One region of the Bacillus sp. T3 genome, then DNA from elsewhere that is predicted to be linked to it. Evidence: riboswitches for the same ligand, from Rfam matches in the RefSeq annotation. Region 1 holds a riboswitch; each other region holds the start of a gene.
The links. A riboswitch is a leader RNA that binds a small molecule or an ion and turns the genes downstream of it on or off. The one in region 1 is predicted to bind cyclic di-AMP.
Positions count from the first base shown of each region.

Region 2: linked by a shared signal. The riboswitch ahead of RGF10_RS07835 (APC family permease) and the one ahead of RGF10_RS16455 (CBS domain-containing protein) in region 1 are both predicted to bind cyclic di-AMP.
Region 3: linked by a shared signal. The riboswitch ahead of RGF10_RS13800 (APC family permease) and the one ahead of RGF10_RS16455 (CBS domain-containing protein) in region 1 are both predicted to bind cyclic di-AMP.

Region 1 is NZ_CP137761.1:3,205,277-3,213,585, reverse strand. It holds gene lpdA (dihydrolipoyl dehydrogenase) at 1-335, shown strand, start outside; gene RGF10_RS16495 (sigma-54-dependent Fis family transcriptional regulator) at 581-2,437, shown strand; gene RGF10_RS16490 (hypothetical protein) at 2,565-2,924, shown strand; gene RGF10_RS16485 (hypothetical protein) at 3,079-3,528, opposite strand; gene RGF10_RS16480 (hypothetical protein) at 3,703-4,179, shown strand; gene RGF10_RS16475 (CBO0543 family protein) at 4,296-4,862, shown strand; gene RGF10_RS16470 (TfoX/Sxy family protein) at 4,965-5,216, shown strand; gene RGF10_RS16465 (hypothetical protein) at 5,350-5,562, opposite strand; gene RGF10_RS16460 (stage V sporulation protein S) at 5,720-5,986, shown strand; cyclic di-AMP (ydaO/yuaA leader) riboswitch at 6,220-6,361, shown strand; partial or broken gene RGF10_RS16455 (CBS domain-containing protein) at 6,765-7,216, shown strand; gene RGF10_RS16445 (ZIP family metal transporter) at 7,946-8,309, shown strand, end outside.
Region 2 is NZ_CP137761.1:1,514,933-1,523,241, forward strand. It holds gene RGF10_RS07810 (stage V sporulation protein AA) at 1-380, shown strand, start outside; gene RGF10_RS07815 (stage V sporulation protein AB) at 370-789, shown strand; gene RGF10_RS07820 (stage V sporulation protein SpoVABEA) at 806-1,396, shown strand; gene RGF10_RS07825 (spore germination protein) at 1,368-2,885, shown strand; gene lysA (diaminopimelate decarboxylase) at 3,017-4,336, shown strand; cyclic di-AMP (ydaO/yuaA leader) riboswitch at 4,411-4,577, shown strand; partial or broken gene RGF10_RS07835 (APC family permease) at 4,712-6,535, shown strand; gene RGF10_RS07840 (GNAT family N-acetyltransferase) at 6,839-7,183, shown strand; gene RGF10_RS07845 (DUF309 domain-containing protein) at 7,201-7,737, opposite strand; partial or broken gene RGF10_RS07850 (YjcZ family sporulation protein) at 7,866-7,946, opposite strand; gene RGF10_RS07855 (segregation/condensation protein A) at 8,167-8,309, shown strand, end outside.
Region 3 is NZ_CP137761.1:2,674,550-2,682,858, reverse strand. It holds gene RGF10_RS13810 (TSUP family transporter) at 38-805, shown strand; gene RGF10_RS13805 (hypothetical protein) at 897-1,370, opposite strand; cyclic di-AMP (ydaO/yuaA leader) riboswitch at 1,526-1,669, shown strand; partial or broken gene RGF10_RS13800 (APC family permease) at 1,828-3,655, shown strand; gene RGF10_RS13795 (immune inhibitor A domain-containing protein) at 3,710-4,648, opposite strand; gene RGF10_RS13790 (immune inhibitor A domain-containing protein) at 4,674-5,474, opposite strand; gene RGF10_RS13785 (immune inhibitor A domain-containing protein) at 5,440-6,114, opposite strand; gene RGF10_RS13780 (glycosyltransferase) at 6,395-6,715, shown strand; partial or broken gene RGF10_RS13775 (glycosyltransferase) at 6,742-7,236, shown strand; gene scfB (thioether cross-link-forming SCIFF peptide maturase) at 7,311-8,309, opposite strand, start outside.

The DNA.
Region 1 (8,309 bases):
AAATTGCCAGTGTTGGTTTAACGGAAAAGCAGGCACGAGAACAATTTGGCGATATTCGAGTCGGTGAGTTTCCGTTTGCTGCAAATGGAAAGGCATTAATCGCTAATGAACGTTTGGGGAAAGTAAAGGTGTTCGTTGAACCTGAATTTGGAGAAATTTTAGGTGTTTCCATTGTCGGGCTACACGCAACTGAACTGATTGGACAGGGAGCTATTATGCTTCACGCTGAAATGACGACGGATCTAATGGAGCAGTTCATTGCTGCACACCCAAGTCTTTCCGAAGCGGTTCATGAAGCGTTGTTAAGTGCAGTTGGTCATGCTGTACATGTTTAATAGGAGATAGATTAAATATACTATTTTCGGCAAACTTTGCGTAAGAACGCGAAGTTTGTTTTTTTATATTGTCTATATAGTTCTTAAGATTTATTGAAAGCGAATACATTTTTTAATATAATTGGACTTGTAATGGTCTTTTACCCTCGTTTTATCATTTCTTTCTGGTGCTCCATTTTTTCTTCTAGGTCATAACACACTTCAAATCATGGTGTAAATTATTTATGAAAATTAGAGGTGTTACCATGAATCCTACGACGGTATATTTAGATACGTGGAAACGATTTGTCAAGGAAGGCGTGCTCGATTCAGCACGGTTGAATAAGCGGATTTCGGAATCTTGGTATCGCTGCAAACAAGAGCAAGTCAATCCATATTTGAATAAAGGCTTGAATGTATTAACCTCTAACGAGCTACAAATTAAGAAAAATCAAAATTCACAACTTTTAGAAATTGCAACACCTTATCTTTCTCAAATGGAACAGGCAATCAAAGACTCGGGAATGATGACACTCCTTGTCGACCCAGACGGGTACGTCCTATCTTTAACGGGCAACAATAAAACATTAATGGATGCAAATCGAATTAATTTTGTAGAAGGAGTGCGTTGGACTGAAAGTGAAGTCGGGACAAATGCAATCGGGACAGCCATTGAAACAAGAGAACCTGTTATTATTAATGGGGTCGAGCATTATTCTGTTGCATCGCATTATTGGAGCTGCTCGGCTACGCCAATCCTACATGAAAATGGGAGCCTACTTGGTGTGATTGATGTTTCTTGTCCGATTGAGTACTCCCATCCACTTATGTTTGGAATGGTAACGTCCATTGCATATGCAATTGAAAAAGAAATAAACCAACGATTATTCCAGAACAACATTTCCCTTATTCAACAAGCCACTAATTTGGCTGAGAGTCGTCCAAACCAATGCTTTGTTGTATGCAATCACAAACAAGTGATCATAGCTGCCAGTCAACCCGTTCGTAAAAAGGTTCCAAATGTACTTGGAATGCATCTTCTTGAAATTGTACATACCCTGTATAGAATCGATCTTCAAATGCCTTTCCTTTCTAAGGATGATAATAGCCTAAACGGAAGTTCCATCTATTTAACGGAAATTGTTACTCCTAAACCAACTCCAACTCCAAGATTGTCCACCAACACCTTTGTTTTTAAAGGAGAGTGTGGAATAAGTGAGTCCTTTCAAAATACATTAAAAAAAGTTAAACTTGTTGCACCTACTGATGCAACTGTCATGATTACGGGTGAAACGGGTTGTGGAAAAGAGGTAATTGCTCAGGCGATTCATGATAACAGCCCCCGAAAAAATGGTCCGTTTATCACCATCAATTGTGGAGCGATCCCAAAGGAACTTATCGAAAGCGAGCTGTTTGGGTATGTGGGAGGAGCTTTTACGGGTGCTAGAAGACAGGGCAATAAGGGTAAGTTTGAACAGGCTCATCAAGGAACGATCTTCCTAGATGAGATTGGAGAAATCCCTCACTCGATGCAAGTAGCTTTATTACGTGTGCTTCAGGAACGAAAAGTCACTCCAATTGGGGCGTCAAATGAAGTACCCTTTGATGCTCGAGTTATTGTGGCAACCCATCGTAATCTAACAGAACGTGTAAAGCAAGGCGAATTTCGTGAAGATCTTTTTTACAGATTAAACGTGTTTCCGATCTGTGTTCCGCCATTAAGAAACAGGAGAGAGGATATCCCACTCCTTGTTCAGTATTTTTGTAAAAGAAATAATTGGTCCATTCCCAATATTAATGAAATATCTTCTAAATTAAAAGCATATGATTGGCCAGGTAATATACGTGAACTAATGAATGTACTTGAACGATTGCATATTTCCGCCCCGGATTTTGGTAGTGGTCTGGACGGCTTATCGCACACACTAGAACCATTAGCAATCATGGATCCTGCTCCATTGGAACAGGAAAATGAGGAAAGGTTAAATACCCGTGCGAAAATCCAACGTGATTTAATGCTCGATGCCTTGAACAAGACAAAAGGTAATGTGACCGCTGCTGCAAAATTACTTGATGTACCAAGAAGTACTTTTTATAAGAGACTACAGAAATTTGGATTATAAAATAATCCTGTTAGGACATTGTTTGTAAGGAACTTGTCTTAACAGGATTTTTTTATTTTTGCGGTTCATTATGCTGGTTCACATCATACTCTTCTATAAAAGGAATTTTTATGGAGGTAGGAGAGAGATGAACTTTGAGATGCAAAAAGCGAATTTGTTAGCTGAGAATATCAAGGAGTTTATCAAATTTGTTTATAAAAACTATGAAAATAAAGCCCATACGATTGTAAATATGGATAAACTGTATCATATTAAGCTTTTGGTTGAGGAGCATAGGTTTCAGCTTTTAGCTGATGAGTTGACTAGAATTAATAAGTTTTCTTGGGATAAGAAGTATACTTTTTATTTAGTGGATCGGTTTGAAACAGGGCTGAGCATTATCGATGACTATGTTCATTATTACGAGAATGATTTATTTATGATTTCAGCTCGTGTATATACCTTGAAAAATCTATGTGGAGCTTTTAATAAATTGGAAAAGGTGTAATAATACTAATGTTTTTTTTGAAAACTTATCAACATAACACCTCTAGCTGGTAGCTAGCCTTCTTCTTTTAGATGAAATTGGTCATTTTTAATCATGGATTGGACTGTCCGCATAATCATGAACTGATTATGTTGATAGTCATTTTTTTGAATATCTAACTATAAAAATACTCCAACTCGACAATTTCATTACCTATATGAAAATACCCTTGGACATAATATCCCTGGATGCTGTCTGCGTATATTAAATTCTTTATCTCAATAGGCGCTAATTTGAGTTTAGGTTCGAAAGAAAAATCAAATGGACCAGCAATCATACGCAGTTGTTTTTCAGAATCATATGCTACGATACATATCGTACTTTTACGGATAATCATCCACCATTTTCCTTTATAGTCTGCAGCTAAGTCTAAAGTATGGGCATGTTCATTACTAACAAAAATGACATGGTTATAGGGTTCTCTTATCCCTTGATTATCAACACCATGATTTGGATGATAAGATTTAAACCTTTGGGAACGGCCATATTCATCTAGCCAGTATTGACTCCCCTTTGAAGTTTTAAATGTTAGAATAGGCTGCTCTATCGATAACTTAAAAGACATAGTAAACACCGCCTAAATACATTATTTTCTTATATTATATTCCATTGCTAGTTAGGGGCTTGTATGAATATAAATGGTCAAGCGTGGATTTTTTTAATTAATGATTGTTATATGTTTAAATATTTTCCTGATTTTAGGGGATTTTATTCTTAATGGTTTATAGGGGGTTATTTCATGAAATATCATAAGTATTTAAAATTAATTCTAATTGGATTGTTTATATTTCCTTGGTTCACATTCCCTTTATTAGGAAAGGAATCTTTAAAAAGGTATTTATTAACAAGTACATTCATGTCTCTTTTTGTAAAGGGTGAAAGTATAATTGCAAAAAATAGAAGATGGTGGTGGGCTTATGAAAAACTCCATCCTAAATTATCAGGAGAGTTTCCATTAATATGGGGACCATTTTTCATTGGCTCAATGTGGATTTTAAAACTTACTTATGGCAATTTTTTTCTTTATTTAACTACTAACTTGGTTATAGATACTTTATTTGTTTATCCATTCGTTACTTTTTGTAAAAAAATTGGACTAGGTTCTCTTGTTCGATTAAAGAATTATCAATTATCACTATTGTTCTTTTTAAAATCTTTACTCATGTATAGCTTTCAATTCTTGAAAGAAAAGAAACTATTTAGCTCTATCCGATAAATGAAAGCGAACAAAGGTGTAGCGTTATCAATTAATAAGCAATTGATCGGTTTGCTGGAGATAAGATAATCTAACTCCTAAATAATATACTAAAAAATAGTTAAGGGCAGAAAATAATGAAAACTATACAATCGAAAGATAAGATTGAAAAAGTCGGTGAATTTTATCAAGATGTTACAAAAGCGAATCATGATTTCTTAAAATATTGGATGGATCATACTTTGTTCCATTGGGATTTTTGGTTATCTCTTATCGTTTTTACTATTTTACCGATCATTTTTTGGATAAAAATACGAAAAAAAAACAGTTCAAATCGTCTTTTATTTTCAGGGATGTTTGTTATTATTGTTTCTTCTTGGTGTGATTTCTTAGGCGTGCAATACGGTAAGTGGTACTATACAGGGAAAGTGCTTCCTTCAATCCCATCATATTTACCTTGGGATTGGGTTTTGCTTCCTATTTTTGTAATGACCTTAATTCAAATTAAACCGAATATTTCCCCCATCATAAAAGGATTGATTTTTGCAAGTATAAATACTTTTATAGGAGAGCCATTATTTATATGGCTTGGTTTTTACGTATTAAAAGATTGGCATATCTTTTATTCTTTTCCTATTTATTTCGTCATCTTCTTATTAGCTTATCGGTTGAGTAAAGTGAAAAATTTTGAACCGATTATATAATTTGCCTTATATTACGTTATTATTAAAGGGAGCGGAAATTAGGCGCATATGAGTCTTGTTCAATAAAAAAAGGCTAATTCCTTGTAATATGGGGTGAAAATAATGAACACCTTACATGATATGATTAATATTAGTAAAGTGATTGAGGGGAAACTATTAGAAGTAGGTATTGAAACACCACAGTCACTTGAAGAACTTGGAAGTAAAGGAGCATTTAGAAGACTCAAACTTAACGATCCAACAGCTTGTTTCAATATGCTTTGTGCATTAGAGGGAGCACTTTGGGGAATAAGGTGGCACAATTTGCCCGATGAGGTAAAGCAAGAGCTAAGAGATTATTATAAGACACTGTGATGTAGTAGGAATCTCTTGAGAAATTAGAAGAAAATAGAAAGTAAATAAGATAATAAAAATCACGTTAGACAAAAGAATATCTGGCTAATGTGATTTTTTTGGTTTAACGGTACGAAAATAAACATGCAACCGACTATTCGGCTGCATACTTAATGATCCCGTGTAGAAAAACAGAGTATTCACGTTGAACACATTCTCTTATCTTGATTTTTCCTTCACTTTCTAATTCTTCAGCTAATTGTTCAATCTTTTTCTCATCTTCTTTTGTAGTCTTTGGTATTTCTGTTGAAAACATATTACCTCGACTAGAATTGCGTAGCTTTGTTAATAGTTCAACTTTATTCATTGGGCCAACCCCTTTTCTATTTATTTCGACGTGAAGGTAGAATTATCCTTTAAAATGAGTTCTGTTAAATACAAATTTGAATATGATTAATAATACGCTCATTCCATTCTATCCAGTGATCACATCATTGTATTGAATTTTAGGAGGAAAAATGAATATGGATAATGTACTAAAAGTTTCATCGAAATCCAATCCAAATTCTGTTGCTGGAGCCATTGCTGGAATGTTAAGAGAAAAGGGGAAAATTGAAATCCAAGTTATTGGAGCTGGTGCATTAAATCAAGCTATAAAAGCGATAGCGATTGCAAGAGGATTCGTTGCTCCGATCGGTGTGAATCTTGTGTTTGTACCTGCATTTGCAGATGTTTTAATTTCCAATGAAAACAGGACAGCAATCAAATTATTGATAAGTCCTAGAAGATAGTCGAAAGGGTAGGATGAAAGGGAAAAATCATGCCTTCTTTTAATACCTCTTTGATGGAACTTTCTCCGTATGCGCGTCTCTATGAAGAGACGCTTTTTTATGGAGAAAGCATGAAAATGAAAGAGATTTAACGTATGAGTGACCAAGTCTTGAAATAAGGAGTGAATATAGCTAATTCTACTTATTTACAAATAGCAAAAAAGAGTAGTAGAATAGGCACGTTAACACAACAAAATATAACTCGGCCTAATCCCATCTGTTTGGGAGCGGAGGAACCAACTATTTGGGGTTAATTCTACATAATTAGAAGGGATGAGAGCACTCTTTCGCCATCCTACCCGTCAGCTAACTTCGTCGGCTAAAGCGAAGGGGGTCATACAGACCACCATTTTCAAGAGGGATTTACTGCTGGGATCATCGCTTTGTTGCAGTAAATGCTACTTGTCAAAGAGTAGGTCTTTTTATTTTGCTGATTATAATAGGACTAGAATTATTAAAAATAAGGCTGTGTTAAAGAACAATGTTGTTTTTTGAGCAATCTGTTGATTGGAGCGGAAGGTGCGAGACTCCTGCGGGAGAAGGTGACACGGGAGACCCCACAGGCGCTATGGCGCCGAGGAGGCTCCCGGACTCCCCGCGGAAAGCGAGTACCTGCAGCGGAAATCAACAGACAAATTTAACAAAGCCAAAAATAAAAAAATAGAGTATTCAATATTGGGGATCAATTATAAGAAAAGTATGAACGAATTTCGAGCACTGGTAAGAAGGAGGCTTTTTCTTGAATATTGCATTTTTCTTGATTCCTAAACAGGATGTAGCATTTATTAAATTTGAATCAACGATGAGACAGGCGTTAGAAAAAATGGAGTATCATAAATACTCCGCAGTCCCACTATTAGATAATGATGGGAAATATGTGGGTACTATAACGGAGGGGGATTTGTTGTGGAAAATCAAAAACACCCGGGTTTATCGTTCGAAAATACACATAAAACGAAACTAAAAGATATTCCGCTCATGCGAAGTAATGAAGCAATCTCGATAAACGCTGAAATTGAAGATATCATAGAACGGGCAATGGAGCAGAACTTTGTTCCAGTTGTTGATGATGGTGGAGTCTTTATCGGAATTGTTACAAGAAGAGAAATTATAAAGTACTGTGCAAATAGGCTATTAATCAATCGAAATGAAGAATTAAGAACACAACCAGAAAATAATGTTGTTGAATAAAGAATGACCGCTCAAATGGGCGGTTTTTTTTTGTGATTTTTGGAAAGGATAAACAAAGTTGGACAAAATCGGCTGAGGTGAAATGAATGATAACAAAAAGACACTTATTCTTTAATATAGCAATAATCTTATTTCCCTGGTTATCGCTGCTTTTTATCGGAAAGCGGAGTTTTAAAAGATATTCGATTTCAGGGGTTTTTATTGTTATTTTTGAGATTCTTAATCACCTGTATGGTCATAAAAGGAATTGGTGGAAGTTTTACGATAAGCGCAAATCTTTTCTAAAGGATGAACTCCCGTTTAGTGTGGGTCCTTATATGCCATTATCCATGTGGTTACTTAAATTTTCGTTCGGAAACTTTAAAAAGTTTGCTTTCCTAAACGTGATTGCTGATGGATTATTTGCTTTTCTTTTTATTGATATTCTTAAAAAATTAAAAATCATAAGCCTTAATGGATTAAATCATTTCCAATTTTTTATTTACCTCCACTATAAAGCATATTTGTTATATGGAGTACAATATTTGTTAGAGAAAACGATCGTGTCTCCATCTTTAAAAAGAAGATTCTAGATTATTGCTTGCACACAGCCTTCCTGACTATGCTTTTGCTAGTCAGTTTTTTTTATCCCTAAAATTCATCTGTATGTCATTCGCTCTCATTGAGTTCGATGTCATTGGGGATTTTTTCTTGAATACACTATAGAAATGGACATTGATGGGGGAGCTCATGATAGGGGAAATTAGAACAAGCATAATTATTGGGGTGTTTATCTTCTTCGGAACAGCTTTAGGGGGATTAGCTGTTCCGTTCATTAGGCGGTATTTTAATAGAAATCATTTGTATCTTAATGTTTTCTGCGGTGGAATTTTAGCAGGTTTGTTGGCGTTTGATTTAATTCCTGAAGTAGTTTCTAAATATCAGCATATTGGGATAGTCTCTGGGGTTTCTTTAGGTATTTTTATGATGCTGCTTTTTGAAAAATATTTACACAGTGCTAAACATATTGAATCTGAGTATCAAGAGACCTTTTTTCTTTTGTTTTTGTCATTGTTTATTCACAGCATTCCAACTGGACTTGCATTGGGATTAA
Region 2 (8,309 bases), 1.7 Mb from region 1:
CACAAACCATTGTGGAGGTTGTTTATAAAAGAAGGAAATCCTCAGTCCCTGCATTTTTGTCCATTTGGTTTTTATTATTTTTTGGAGCAGCACTCACGATTATGAATTTTCATGAGGATGTCAGTATGCAGATTGTCCAGCAAAAGCTGTATACGATGGTTACCTGGAAAAAGGAAGTCAAGCCACTTCTTTTTCAAATTCCCTATTCGTTTGGATTAGGACTTGGAATGGTCCTCTTTTTCAATCATTTTTTTCGAAAAAGAATCAACGAAGAGCCAAGTCCTTTAGAAGTAGAGATGTTCAATTACCAGCAGGATATCGATCAATATGTCATTATGCATGAGAACAAAGAAAGCATGAAGAGTATCGATGATTATTAAAATTATTTTTATGGCTTTTCTAAGTCTGGCTGGTGGCTTAGCTGTTGGAGCAGGTTTTGTCGCATTTCTAACTGTATTAGGAATTATTCCAAGACTGACCCAATTGTCAAAAACAATGAAAATGATTCATTGGTATGAATGGGCGATTGTTTTAGGTGCAGTTGTTGGTACTTTAGCTAGCCTTAGGGAACCTATGATGGGTCTCTCTCCTCTTTTTACGATCCCACTTGGATTAACCGAAGGAGTATTTGTAGGCATGCTCGCAGCAGGATTAACAGAGGTCCTCAATGTGTTTCCCATTTTAGCGAAACGGATAGGAATCGAGGATCGGATTCAAATTTTAATGATGGCCATCGTTTTAGGAAAAATATTCGGATCATTATTTCATTGGATTTATTTTGTGAATTAAAGAAGGGGAAGAAAAGATGAGCGAAAAACGACGGGTAATTATCATTACTGATGGTGATGACTACGCTAGAAAATCAGTCGAAGGAGTTGCAGCAGAGGTTGGTGGTCGCTGTATTACGATGTCCCATGGTAACCCGTCTGTTTTAAGTGGTTTAGAGTTAGTGAAGTTAATAAAAAAAGCACCATACGATCCCGTTTTTGTAATGTTTGATGATAGCGGCTATGTCGGAGAAGGAGCAGGTGAATTAGCATTAAAATATGTTGCTACTCACGAGGATATTGAAGTATTAGGCGTTATTGCTGTTGCTGCAAAGACGAGACAGGCAGAATGGACAAAAGTAGATGTATGTATTGATCGAGAAGGTGTTCTAACCCCCTATGGTGTAGATAAAAATGGAATACCAGAGCTTGATATTGGCCGATTAAATGGTGACACCGTGTATTGTCTTGACCAGTTGGATGTTCCAATTATTGTCGGGATTGGAGACGTTGGAAAAATGGCGCAACATGACCATTTCGAAAGAGGGTCTCCTATTACCAAAAAAGCGGTAGACATTATTTTAGAAAGGAGTGGATACTATGGCAACCGAAATATTGAAAAAGGATGAAGCAAAGAAACATGAAGATACAAAGCAGAAGACGCCAATTCCGGAGTCACTTGAGAAGATTGAGAAATACTTTAAAGACAAAATTGGATTAGGTGATAGCTTTGATTTAGGAGTTAGAAAGCTTAAGGTGATTAAAAAAGATGTCCATCTCTATTATGTCAATGGGTTATGTGATACTCAATATATCATCGAGATAATGGAACAAATCATTCGGATTAATGAACATGAAAAGTTATCAACGAATATGTTCCAAATTGTTGAAAATCATCTAGTTCATCAATCTGTAAAGCCGATTGAAACGTTAGATGAGATGGTTGACCAAGTCTTATCTGGGTTAATGGTTGTTGTGATAGAAGGAGCAAATCAGGCCTTAACGGTGGATGTGCGAAGTTATCCTGGTCGCCAGCCACAGGAGCCAGATACCGAAAAGGTTGTTCGCGGTTCCAGGGATGGCTTTGTTGAAAATATTGTTGTTAATACAGCATTAACGAGAAGAAGAATACGAGATGAACGGTTGCGCTTTGAAATTATAAAAGTGGGAGAACGATCAAAAACAGATATTGCTGTAGCATATATAAAGGATGTAGCCGATACGGATCTTGTTTCAATCATAAAAAAAGAAATCCAGGCCATTAAAATAGATGGTCTTACCATGGCGGATAAAGCGGTTGAAGAATTTTTACTTAAGCAAGGATATAATCCATATCCACTTGTACGGTATACAGAAAGAGCAGATGTCGCTGCAACCCATTTATTAGAAGGACATGTTCTTATATATGTTGATACTTCTCCAAGTGTCATGATTACTCCGACTACGTATTTTCATCATATGCAGCATGCAGAAGAATTCAGGCAATCGCCGGCAGTCGGAACATTTGTTAGGTGGGTGCGATTTCTCGGTGTCATTCTCTCGTTGTTTCTTTTGCCATTATGGTTTCTTTTTGTGCTAGAACCTCATCTGTTGCCGGATAAATTGGCGTTTATTGGACCAAATGAGCATACAAATATTCCGATTGTCGTTCAGCTATTTCTTGCCGATGTGGGGCTTGAATTTTTAAGGCTAGCCGCAATCCATACACCCACTCCACTTTCAACAGCGATGGGGTTAATTGCTGCTGTATTAATCGGTCAAATAGCGATCGATGTAGGTTTGTTTGTTCCGGAAGTTATCCTTTATGCATCTCTTGCAACAATTGGAACGTTTACGACTCCAAGTTATGAATTAAGCATTGCGAATAAAATTGGAAGACTAATGTTATTAGTAGCAGTTGCCATTTTTCATGCCCCAGGCTTTGTAATTGGAGCCACACTTTATTTTCTTTTCTTATCTAGAATTCGTTCCTTGAACACACCATATCTATGGCCGTTTCTGCCATTTAATCCAAAGGCAGCATGGCAAATCATCATTCGTACAAGCGTGCCAGGAGACAAAATTCGTCCAAGCATTGTCCATCCGAAGAACCGCCATAAGCAGCCAGCTAACTCTTAGAAAATGATTTGCAGATGACAGATAATTATGATAAAGTTGGTTTAATTAAAATAACCACAGAAATAGACAGTATCTCTTGTAGAAACTGTCTATTTACTTATAGAGTTAACTTGCAAAACGGAGGGAAAAGGATGTATTTTCATGGAACCACGAAAATAAATGATAAAGGTCATTTGGCAATTGGCGGAGTAGACACCATTGATTTAGCCGAAAGATTCGGAACACCATTATATGTGTATGATGTGGCTTTAATCCGGGATCGTGCCCGCGGTTTTATCAAAACCTTTGAATTGCTTAATGTACCAGCACAAGTTGCCTATGCAAGTAAAGCTTTTTCAACTGTTGCCATGGTTCAATTAGCAAAAGAAGAAGGTCTATCTCTTGACGTTGTCTCAGGTGGAGAATTATATACAGCACTTCGCGCAGAATTTCCTCCAGAGAAAATCCATTTTCACGGAAATAATAAAAGTGATGATGAAATAAAAATGGCACTGGATGCTAATATTGGATGCTTTGTCGTAGATAATTTTTATGAATTAGAACGTTTAGCAGAAATTTGCAGCGACAAAAAAGTGAAAGCAAATATTCTATTAAGGGTAACACCTGGGATTGAAGCGCACACGCACGATTATATTTTAACTGGCCAAGAGGATTCAAAATTTGGCTTTGATTTACAAAATGGCCAGGCAGAAGAAGCGCTAATAAAAGGCTTACAATCCGATTCGCTTGAAGTACTGGGCATTCATTGTCATATTGGTTCGCAAATTTTTGAAACAACAGGCTTTATTTTAGCAGCACAGAAAATCTTTGAAAAATTACATGCATGGAATCAAACTCATCAGTACATTCCAAAAGTATTAAACCTAGGCGGAGGCTTTGGAATCCGTTATACGAATGAGGACGAGCCAATTCAACCGCACCAATACGTTGAACAAATTATTGCAGAAGTCAAGGAACAAGCTGAAAAGTTTAACATGACAATGCCAGAAATTTGGATTGAACCAGGGAGATCATTAGTTGGGGATGCAGGAACAACACTTTATAAAGTGGGTTCTCGTAAGGAAGTTCCAAATGTACGAAATTACTTAGCTGTTGATGGCGGAATGAGTGATAATATTCGTCCTGCCCTTTATCAAGCAAAATATGAAGCCGTATTAGCCAATCGTCCGTTAGCAGAAGCGGAGGAGACTGTTAGTATTGCAGGTAAGTGCTGTGAGTCAGGAGATATGCTTATTTGGGATTTGCCACTGCCAAAGGCTGGTGATCAGGATCTATTAGCTGTATTTTGCACAGGAGCGTATGGATATTCGATGGCAAATAACTATAATCGTATTCCACGTCCACCAGTTGTTTTTGTTGAAAATGAAGAAGCGACACTTGTTGTGAAAAGAGAGTCTTATGAGGATCTTGTAAGACTAGATTTACCTTTAAACGCTAAGGTAAGAATCTAACTTTAACAGTCTGATTAGTTATTTTCACTCTTTACAAAATATGTACGCAAGAGTATGATAATCAACAGTTTCATATTTCTAAGCCGCTTAATCCAAAAGGAACGGGGAACCCAATTTGTGAGTACTTGTGCTCACTTGGGGTGAATCATTAAAAGAGGAACTAGAGTTTCCTTGATAATGACGGGCTACTCTTTGGCCCGAATCCGACAGCTAACCTCGTAAGCGTTATGAGAGAGGAAGGTGACAACTGTTGAGACATTGTTTAAATATGTCCACAGGGGTATGTTTCATGCTACTGTGGACTTTTTTTGTTTAAATCATCAACTCCTTTATTGGGAAAGCTAATTTTAAAAATAGTTGATGGTGGGTGCAAAAATGTTTACTTCATTAAAAAGGCTTATTATTGGTCGGCCGTTAAAATCACATCAGCTTGGTGAGCAAAAGCTTAACAAGCTTAAAGCGCTGGCTATATTGTCTTCTGATGCTCTCTCATCAGTGGCGTATGGGACAGAGCAAATCCTTCTTGTATTAGTTACAGTGAGTACCGTTGCTTTTTGGTATTCATTACCGATTGCAGTTGGAGTGCTATTTCTTTTAACAGCCCTTATTTTATCGTATCGACAAATAATATTTTCATATCCTCACGGAGGTGGGGCTTATGTCGTATCAAAGGAAAATATTGGAGTAAATGCAGGCTTGATTGCAGGTGGCTCTTTACTAGTCGATTATATTTTGACGGTGGCGGTTAGTGTTTCGGCTGGAACGGATGCTATTACATCAGCGTTTCCAAGCTTACATGATCATACAGTTATTATTGCCATTATTTTAGTTATTTTTATTACCATTTTAAATTTACGAGGGGTAACAGAATCCGCCTCGGTTCTAGCGTATCCCGTCTATTTATTTGTCTTTGCTTTGATATTGACCATTGGTATAGGGGGATATAAGATTGCGACCTGACAGGTATCACCAGATTTACATGCGCCGATTGGTGCCCCTGTAGCTGGGATAACCCTATTTCTGTTGATCAGAGCTTTTGCGTCTGGTTGCTCTGCCTTAACAGGTGTTGAAGCGATATCCAATGCGATCCCGAATTTTAAGGATCCCGCTCCTAACAATGCAGCTAAAACATTAATTCTAATGGGCTCCCTCCTTGCGGTGCTATTCACTGGAATCACTTGCTTGGCTTATTACTATGGGATTACACCATCTCCTACAGAGACGGTTGTATCGCAAATTGCTGCCCAAACCTTTGGGCGGAATGTAATGTATTATTTTATCCAAGGAACAACAGCCCTTATCTTGGTATTAGCAGCCAATACAGGATACTCGGCGTTTCCGTTATTGGCGTATAGTTTATCGAAGGATAAATATTTGCCGAGAATGTTCACTAGTCGTGGAGATCGGTTAGGGTATTCGAATGGCATTATCACACTAGCTATTAGCTCCATCTTGCTCATTATTGCTTTTAAAGGACAAACAGAACAATTGATTCCATTGTATGCTGTCGGTGTTTTTATTCCGTTTACATTATCTCAATCTGGGATGATCCTTAAATGGTTCAGGGAAAAGCCGAAGGGCTGGATTGGTAAATTTATCATCAACTTTATCGGTGCATTAATTAGTTTTATCGTTATGATGATCTTTTTTATTACGAAATTTGCTCAGGTTTGGTCTGTTCTTATCTTTTTACCAATCATTGTTTATTGTTTCCATCAAATCAATAAGCATTTTGAATCCGTAGGGGAACAATTAAGACTAAAAGCAGGAGAAGAACCGATTAAGATTGAAGGCAATGTTATTATTGTCCCTGTTGCAGGGATCACACAAGTGGTTGAAAACTCGATTAGCTATGCAAAATCATTAACAGATCAGGTCATTGCAGTTTATGTTTCTTTTGACAGAGAAGATGAAAAATTGTTTGAACAAAAATGGAAAAACTGGCAGCCGGATGTCAGATTGGTTACTCTACATTCACATTATCGCAGTATTATTCAGCCGTTAACTAAATTTATTGACACTGTTGAGCATAAGGCAGCAGAATCAAACTATTGGGTTACAGTATTAATACCGCAGTTTATTCCGAAAAAAAGCTGGCACAACATTTTGCATAATCAATCAAGTCTGTTAATACGAGCTTATTTGTTATACAAACGTAAGGTTGTTATCGCTACCGTTCCCTATCATTTTATGAAATAGTTATTTATATTTTAAACAACGTGATGGGGAACCAAGGCTTTTTTATGTAAAAAAGCAAAGATTTATCCATGACATACAACTTTCAAAATTTTTCCAATTAATAAATGGAATAACGAATTTTTTTCGTGTAGAATAAAGTTTAAGAAATTTTGATTGAAGAAAAGCATTGAATTTTGTATGATGATAACAATGATGTTCGTTTGCAACAAATATCAATGATTACATATAATGACAACGTAATGGAAGTTTGTCGTTACTTGTATTATGGTCTGGACATGTTTATATATTAATGAGGGATACAGTATGTTAATTCGTTATAAAAAAACATTTGAGAAAATTGCAATGGGTCTATTGTCATTCATGCCAGCTGAGAAGGATTTGAAAAAGTTACAGCAGACAATGAAACAGTATGAGTTGGATGAACAGTGGCAGCTTTTCCTTTGGAAAGAAGAAGACATTATTGGGTTGATTGGAATTTTCAATGAACAGAATTGTTTGGTCATTCAGCACATTTCAGTAAACCCATCCCACCGACACCATGGTATCGGAAAAGAAATGGTGTCAGCTTTAATGGAAATGTATCCTGGAAAAGGGATATTGCCAAATGAAACGACAGCACCATTCATCGAAAAATGTAAACAGTGCTGATATAGTGAAGGCAGGAGCTAAACTAAATTCCTGCCTTCTTTTTTATTCCGATTAAGTATGGCCTTTTCCCGCTCCTGAAAAACTTCAGTACGATCTCTGAGCGTATGACGATGCAGAAGCTCACGTTTTGCAAAATCACTACTTTTACCCCACATGAATCCTTTTTCAGTCGAAATGTCCTGGCATTGTTTTAAAAGGCTCTTATCCACTATTGGTAGATTAAAGCTAGAGTAAGGTACGTCAGATTGAATCTCTAGTAGGCGATTTGATAAAAATGAAAGCATTTGGACCATATCGATCCCAAGCTCAACAGAACAATGTTTATTATCCTGGAAAATGGAAATAGCTTTTGCTAATGTTTTAAAAGCCCCGTTCAAATTGTTTCGGCGATAATGGTAATTGGATACTGCAACTAATATAAGGCCAACCCATATAGAGGTTTTCCCCTCGTTAGCCAGTTCTTTCCAATATTCCTCTAAAATTTCATGACATTCGAAATAGTCTCGGTCACCATGAAAGTGAACTAAAAATTGTATATAAGGTTCTGGATACATATTTTCTCTCCCATTCTAGAATAAAAACAGTTTAGCATAAACCTTCGTTTAGATGAAAATAAGAGGACCCAGCTTTGGGCTGGGTCTGCATGTTTTTTAATGGATGGTGCATTGTCATACACTTATTATTAGAACCAGGAAGCACCAACAATAATTAATAAAATAAACAGAACGACGATTAAAGCAAAACCTCCGCCATAACGATAGCCATCTGACATAGTAATTCCTCCTCATTTCGAGTTTATGCTGATTACAATCCCATCATATGTAGCATATTTAGAAGGTGTTTGGGCGTTTGTCATTAATTTGTTAACAAAAATCTAAAGCTTTAATTTTCTATTGGATAAAGAATCAGCATCCTCTATACTAGAAATAGTGTTTTTGTGTTGTTATGAAGAAGTTTAATTGAAAGAGACCTTGGTGATTGAAATGCAATATAATGTTAAGATTGATGCCTTTGAAGGGCCACTTGATCTACTGCTTCATCTTATTAATCGGTTAGAGATCGATATTTATGATATACCCGTCTCGGAAATTACAGAACAGTACCTACTGTATATTCACACAATGAA
Region 3 (8,309 bases), 530 kb from region 1:
TCTTCACCCGATTGATATACATAGAAAGGCTGATTGGATGCCAGTTGAATTAGATCCTTCATTATTAGTTATTTTGCTTGTCTTTGGTTTTTTAGCTGCATTTATCGATTCGGTGGTGGGAGGTGGCGGCCTGATTGCATTGCCAGCTTTGCTATTCACTGGACTAACGCCTGCGGCCGCCGTAGCAACAAATAAATTGGCCGGGACGATTGGTTCGTTAACGAGCACAATCATGTTTTATCGTTCAGGTAAACTAGACTTGAGATCGGTGTCCAAATATTTTCCGCTTGTTTTTTTGGGGTCGATGCTTGGCGCTTGGACCGTCCATTTGATGAATCCAGAAATTCTGAAGCCCTTGATGCTTATCATGCTGGCTGTTGTGGCCATATATACAATGTTTAAGAAAAATTGGGGTAGCATTTCAAGTGATAAAAAATTATCGGCTTTCCACATGAGTATGTTTTTAGTGGCCATCTTTGCAATTGGTTATTACGATGGATTTATCGGACCTGGAACAGGATCCTTCTTAATTTTTACATTTTTAATGGTCGGTTTTGATTTCTTAAAGGCAGCTGGGAATGCCAAGTTTTTAAACTTTGGAAGTAATGTAGCAGCATTACTTATGTTTATGTATTTAGGCCAAATCAATTATGCTTACGGGATTCCAATGGGACTTGCGCAACTTGCCGGTGCAATCTGTGGCTCAAAATTTGCCATCAAGCAGGGAAGCGGCTACGTCCGTGCACTTTTTATCTTCGTAACCTTTATATTATTAGCGAAAAATGCTTATGATTATTTTCATTGAACGAGTAATTTTTAAAACAATAGACGAACTAAAAAGGGACGTTCCTGTAACGATTGGAATCGTCCCTTTTTTACCTTTTAAGGTAACTAACTTAATCCGATACGAAAAAAGCTGAATTAAACCCTGCAACTAGAGCATCTCGTGCTGAATTAAGATCACATCGAATGAATACGAGTTGGCCGTTGAATGAATCGTTTTCATCACTCAACAAAATTGCTTGGTCAAGCATTGCAATAGCATTGTTCGTTCGAGCAAGCACTAGTGACGCACGATTGTTGGATAGTTTCATAAGAAGTTGGTTATCTTGTACTGGGGGAATGATAGGAGGAGTTGGATAACTTGGATCAATTGGATACTGAGCATCGAAAAGTAACGCTTTAATTCCAAGATATGCTTCTGTGAGATTATCGAGCGCATCTTGATAATATAGTTCTTTTAATGGATTTGGTGTTGAAGGAAATGAGGACAATTTTTGAAACAGGCTTAGAGTACTTTTGGCAAATCGAATAGCTTGTACTGTGTGGGCCAAGGCTACTCTAACATTTGAAATTATGTCCTTTGACATGGTTTTACTCCTTTCGGACAAACTCGTTATAGTCTATGTGTATGTTAATAGGGCGAGCTTGTATAGGACATTTATCACTGTGGAGGATTTTTCTTCGAATACCAAAAAAATTATTTACTTTTACAGAATTCAGGAGTAAGATAATCACAGTTTCAATTTCTAAATCGCTTAAACCATATGGTACGGGGGACCCATTTTTATGGATTAACAATAATCCTGGGGTGAATCCTTTTTAAGGTAGGGCTACTCAAAGGTCCGAATCCGACAGCTAACCTCGTAAGCGTTAATTGAGAAGGAGTGGAGCTTGTGACACAAAGAAAATAGAGTGTCTACAGGTCTTTTTTCGATGACTTGTAGACACTTTTTTATTTTTATAAAAAAATATGGCTCTTTTTGCGAGATTTAAGTTAAATAGGGCAAGATATTTTTAATCAGCATTATTGGAAGGTGAGCATTAATGTTTTCAGCAGTAAAAAGATTTCTTATTGGACATCCGTTAAAATCCCATGAATTAGGGGAACAAAAAATTAACAAAACAAAGGCATTAGCCATTCTCTCATCTGATGCCCTATCCTCAGTGGCATATGGTCCGGAACAAATCCTGATTGTCCTGGTGACTATAGGTGCTGCAGCATTCTGGTATTCGATACCGATTGCTGTGGGAGTATTAATCCTTTTAGCCGCTCTTATTTTATCCTATCGTCAAATCATTTTTGCCTATCCTCATGGCGGTGGTGCCTATGTTGTATCAAAAAATAATCTTGGGGTAAATCCAGGTTTAATTGCAGGAGGGGCTCTATTAGTAGACTATATCCTAACTGTTGCCGTTAGTGTGTCGGCAGGAACAGATGCGATCACCTCAGCCTTTCCAACCTTACATAACTTTAATGTGGAAATTGCCATTGTATTTGTCATCCTTATTACATTGTTAAATTTAAGGGGCGTAACCGAGTCTGCTTCCATTTTAGCTTATCCCGTATACTTATTTGTGTTAGCATTATTTATTTTAATTGGTGTTGGAGTTTACAATATTATTACGGGTGGTGTTTCTCCAGAACTACACACCCCGATTGGAACACCGATTGCGGGAATTAGTTTATTTATCCTTTTAAGGGCATTTGCTTCAGGAAGTTCTGCTTTAACTGGAGTTGAAGCCATTTCAAATGCGATTCCGAACTTCAAGGACCCTGCACCAAACAATGCGGCGAAAACGTTAATGATGATGGGGGTTTTACTTGCCATTCTTTTATCAGGAATCGTGACATTAGCCTATTTTTATGGTGTTACTCCAAAAGCTGAGGTAACCGTTGTTTCTCAAATTGCAGAGGAAATTTTTGGTCGGAATTTTATGTATTTCTTTATACAAGGAACGACAGCCTTAATCCTGATTTTAGCTGCAAACACCGGCTATTCTGCCTTTCCGCTTCTTGCGGTTAATCTTGCAAAAGATAAATTTATTCCAAGAATGTTCCTTGTTCGTGGAGACCGATTAGGCTATTCCAATGGGATCATCATTTTAGGACTATCATCCATCATTTTAATTCTTGCTTTTCATGCCCAAACCGAGCACCTCATCCCGCTTTATGCAGTCGGTGTATTTATTCCATTTACATTGTCCCAAACTGGAATGATGGTTAAATGGATTCGTGAAAAACCAGAAGGTTGGATCATTAAATTTATCATTAATACTACCGGTGCTGCCATTAGTTGTATCGTTACGATCATATTTTTCTTAACGAAATTTGCACAAGTTTGGTCCATATTAGTTTTTCTTCCCATCATTATTCTTTTATTCCATCGAATTAAAAAGCATTATGATGCGGTGGGGGAACAGCTTCGAATTGCAAATCGGATGCCAGTTATACCAATTGAAGGGAATGTCATCATTGTTCCCGTGGCAGGGATTACGAATGTGGTGGAAAACACGCTGAACTATGCTAAATCTCTTTCGCCAGATCAAATAATTGCCGTTTATGTAGCTTTTGAAAGACAGGATGAAAAACTGTTTGAGGAAAAATGGAAGAATTTTCAGCCAGAATGTTCGGCTTGTAACACTTCATTCTCATTACAGAAGCATTATTACACCGTTAACAAAATTTGTTGATACGGTTGAACATAAAGCTAGTGAATCAAATTTCCGTGTGACTGTTTTTATTCCACAATTTATTCCAAAGCATAGCTGGGAGAATGTTCTGCATAACCAATCAAGCTTATTGATTTCTTCCTTCTTGCTTTACCGTAAAAACGTAATTGTTACAACTGTGCCATATCATTTATCAAAATAATACTAGTACCATAAAAACGGAGCAGTCAAAATGACAGCTCCGTTTATTATTATTTTATTTGTAAATTACGATGGCTCCAACAGATTTATCAGATGACTGACCGTTTACTCGAATTTTTAGTCCGAAGTTTCCAAGTTCTCTGCCAGCGTCTGGTAAGAACGAATTTAAGAAGGAGTTGCTGTCGCTAAATAAGGACACATTTTTCTGTGGGTCTAAATTTAACGTTAAATTATTTCCATAATCAATGGCAAGCCCTGAGGTAGGGTTTAAACCAAATGCCGCATCTGCAACATGGAATCGAGTGTTCGCAACGGCACCGTCGCTGAAGACTAGTTTCGTCTCTGGATGTGCATCAACGACCCCAAGGAAACCTTCGCCTGGATGTACTCCTGTCCAGTTATCCGTATAGGTTGGGTCAACATACCAAACCACTAAACCACTATCATAGCTCATTAACGAATACCCGCGGCGGATATTACCAAGTCCCTTGTCCACACCTGCATGGTTTCGCCATTCTACTAGATAATAGTGGTCACCAAGCTTGTTTCCGTCAAAGCGACTGAAACCATTTAATGCAAAGGAAGAGGCGGTGCTTTCAGCGCCATCATCAACGAGTGTTTGTCCATCTGCTGTCACTTTAATGTTATCTGCAAAGAAACCTACGTTGGATGTACCCCAATCAGTTGCATAACGGAAACGTAAATCAATCTTCTTCCCAGCATAAGCGGATAAATCAAAGCTTTGCGCTTGCCATTCTCCATTAGAAGTTCCAGTGAAGCCTGGCATTGAATCTAGAATAGTAGGGTACCCCTCAGGAACGACATCTGAACGGGTATGATCATTGCCCAATGAGGTCCAAGTAGTACCATTGTCTTCTGAAACTTGAACAAAAGCAAAATCCCATTGTTCTTCGATATCATACCAAGCATCAAATGTTAAAGTTGCGGTTGTCTTTCCAGTTAAGTCAACGGCAGTGACCATATTTGTATCCATTTCATCCTTCTGACCGCCCCAATATTCATAGCTTCCAGGTTTTCGGTTTATTTACATATACTTTTTTCTGAGGAAGATTCACCTTCAAAATAGATGAGTTTGTCCCGTTTGGTGAGTTTGCTTGATCTAGTAGAAATTGAGTCCCTTTTGATGAAACATTATCCCAATCCAATTCAACCGTGTCATTTGTCCAGTTTCCGCCTAAATAGGATTGGAAGTACTCTTTCGCATATGGAGAAAAGCCAGTTGGCTCTGCTCCAGGGACAGCCCCGGCCCAAGAACCGCTCGCCATAATTGACCAGTACGCAACGGCTTCTCCAGCCCCAGAGTAGATGGTGTCATATTCATCTGGAAGGCCGAGGTCATGTCCATATTCATGAGCGAATACTCCAACTGCGCCATCCTCAGGCATGATGGTGTAATCATAAAATCCAGGTTTACCTGAAGAGGGGTCTAATCCATCTGGGTCAACAAACTTTGCGGAACGATGAGACCATATGGCATTATCTCCTAATGAGCCACCACCTGCCTCTTGGCCAATACCTGCATGGATGATCATTAAGTGATCTACGAGCCCGTCCTTCTCTAACAGATTGCCGTCACCATCTAAATCGTGAGGATCCTCGCTGTCATAGTTCTCAAGCGGTACTCCAGCTGTCAATGCTGCTTCGTATGCATCAACAATGACCTGTTTCGAACCCCCAGGATTCACATTATCGTGTCCAGTTTCTCTGTCCCCACCATAAAAGGCAGCCGTTCCAGGTAGTTTTAACCATCCATAAGCGTTCCCTTTAACAGAATATGTACCACCTGGACTGTTGGAGATAATATTGTTTCATCGAGACAAAATCCTCACCGTTAGGACCTTCAACGCCATCTTCACCAAAGATCATATTTTCATAATGTCCAAGAGTATAATCCTTGTAGTAATTGTCAGTTTCTGTTGACTTGATTTGGTTATGCGCAAAATCAGAGTATTCAACTGTTAAGACGAGGACATTGTCTTCACGCTTTTCCCCGTTATAAGAAGCTTCCTTAATAGGAGTAGGAGTGCCCTTTAACTGGCCATTTTTCTGACCTTTCCCATTTACTAGACCATTATTGTATTCTTTAAAGTTCTTGTCTTTTACTGCATCACTCGCTTTAACCTTTGCAGCAAGGGGATCGGACTCCTTATTTTCGGTTACTTTTCCTTTTACTTTAAGATAATTTGTAAGAAAGGTTTGTTTTTCTTTTTCTGATGCAGTAGCGGATAGAAGACCTCTTTTAATAAAGGAGTCTATTAGTTTTTCATCATTTACGATCGCTAAATCTAGTGCGGTTTTGGAATGAGTGGTTTGAGGGTTGGATTCAGATTGATGTAATAGGTTTCCATCCTCTATTGATGCGAAAGTTCCTGTGGTTCCAGTGAATAATGTGCTAGCAAGGAGAGCGGAGGCAAAACTAGTTTTTAAAACATTTTTCAAAATCATCTTCACCCTTTCGTTTTTGTATCGTTATATTTACATAATATTCCGAAAAATAAAGCGAAACAAGTCTTTTTGTTCCTCAATTAATGACAAATATTATTATAATAACATCTCGAAAATTGGAAAATAGAGTAGATTTCTGATGATAAGAGGCTGATTGATTATACTAGTAAAATAAGTTCGGGACTATTTCCGTTGTAATGTGGGGGGAATTGGAAAAAAGTCATGGCGGATGAATCATCTTTGTCCTTTCAGTAGATAATATCTCTGAATTCTTATGGGGGAGGTGAGGCACTGTGTCAGTCCCCTTGTTGGTTCCTACCATACGGATTTTAATTATTATCTACAATATTACGACCTTCAATTTCTTGCAAAATACCTCTGGAAGTACCTAAATTGGTTCCACCGTCATTTTAAAAAAATATTCGTTCCCTCAATTGAAACAATGTCACAGCTTAAAAGCCATGGGTTTAATAATCTCGAATTGTGGCCTAGGGGTGTTGATTGCCGGCTCTTTCATCCTAACTATAATAAACAACAAGTCAGGAAAAAGTTGGGAATTGAAAAAAGTACCTTCTACCCTATGTTGGTCGTTTAGCTCCCGAAAAAAATGTTGATCTTGTTCTTTTGATAGCTAAATCGCAACCTGAAGAAATCAACCAAGATGTTCAATGGTTGATTGTTGGGGATGGTCCGTTGCGGACAGAATTGCAAAAAGAAGCACCGGGTAACATGGTTTTTACAGGTTATTTACAAGGGGAAGCATTGGCAGAGGCATATGCCGCATCCGATATTTTTGTTTTTCCTTCGAGTTCGGAAACCTTTGGGAATGTCGTCCTTGAAGCGCTGGCATGCGGAACACCGGTTGTTGGGGCAAATTCTGGTGGGGTTAAAAGCATCGTCCAATCTGGATTAACTGGAAAGCTAGTGGAGCCAAGAAATGTTTCCGACTTTATTTACAGCATCCTCGTTTTGCTCAAATACGATAGCCTTCGATATCAAATGGGAATGGAAGGTCGAAAATACGCCTTAACACAAAAGTGGGAGGGGATCTTTGAAAACTTACTATCATCGTATGACGATGTCATTTGTTATGAAAAACTACAAAAATATGCATAAGTGAGCGAATGGAGAAATTGAAAAAACAGGGGGTCCTTCCTATGATGTTGGAAGAGCCTCCTGTTTATGTTATATTACTCCATCATTGAAAGCGATTCAGCTACTTTTACCATCATCGAGCATTCGATTCGTTTGCGAAAGATATCGCAGCTGAAATCGTACGTACCATTTAGAGAGCCTGTAGCATGCAATGCATTTGCAGGACAGCCGCCACTGCAGTATAGCTTCGCCCAACAGTCCTGGCATTCTGGTTTCGAATAGCAATTGTTCTGCTTGAATTGAGTTTGAATCTCTGGTTTCGTGATGCCCTCCCAAAGATTACCCATGCTGAATTCTTGATCACCGACAAACTGATGGCAAGGGAAAAGCTCGCCCCAAGGTGTGACTGCGAGATATTCTGTTCCTGAGCCGCAGCCAGTTAATCTTTTTTGAATACAAGGGCCTTCAGAAAGGTCAAGCATGTAATGATAAAAAGTGAAGCCATTGCCGTTTTCCCCGCGTTTGATCATTTCTTTGGCAAGAATTTCGTACTGGTTGTATATTTCAGGTAGATCGGCTTCAGTTAGGGCATATGGTTCTTTCGGGTCACAAATGACAGGCTCCATCGACAATTTATCGAAGCCTAGGTCGGCAATATGGAAAATATCGTTAGTAAAATCGACATTGTTATGTGTGTACGTTCCGCGTACATAGTATTCCTTGTCGCCACGCTTCTCGATAAACTCCTTGAATTTCGGAACGATATGATCATAGCTGCCTTTCCCATTCACCGTTTTGCGAAGGCTATCATGAACTTCTTTTCTGCCATCAAGACTTAAGACAACATTGTACATCTCTTTATTGAGGAATTCTGTGACCTCGTCGGTTAGTAACATGCCGTTCGTCGTGAACGTAAAGCGGAAATTCTTTTTGAATTCTTTTTCCTTGCTTCGCGCATATGCGACGATCTCCTTGACGACATTCCAAGCCATTAACGGTTCGCCACCAAAGAAGTCGATATCAAGATTGCGGTGGTGACCTGAGTTTTCGAGCAGATAATCGATTGCTTTTTTTCCTACTTCAAGACTCATGAT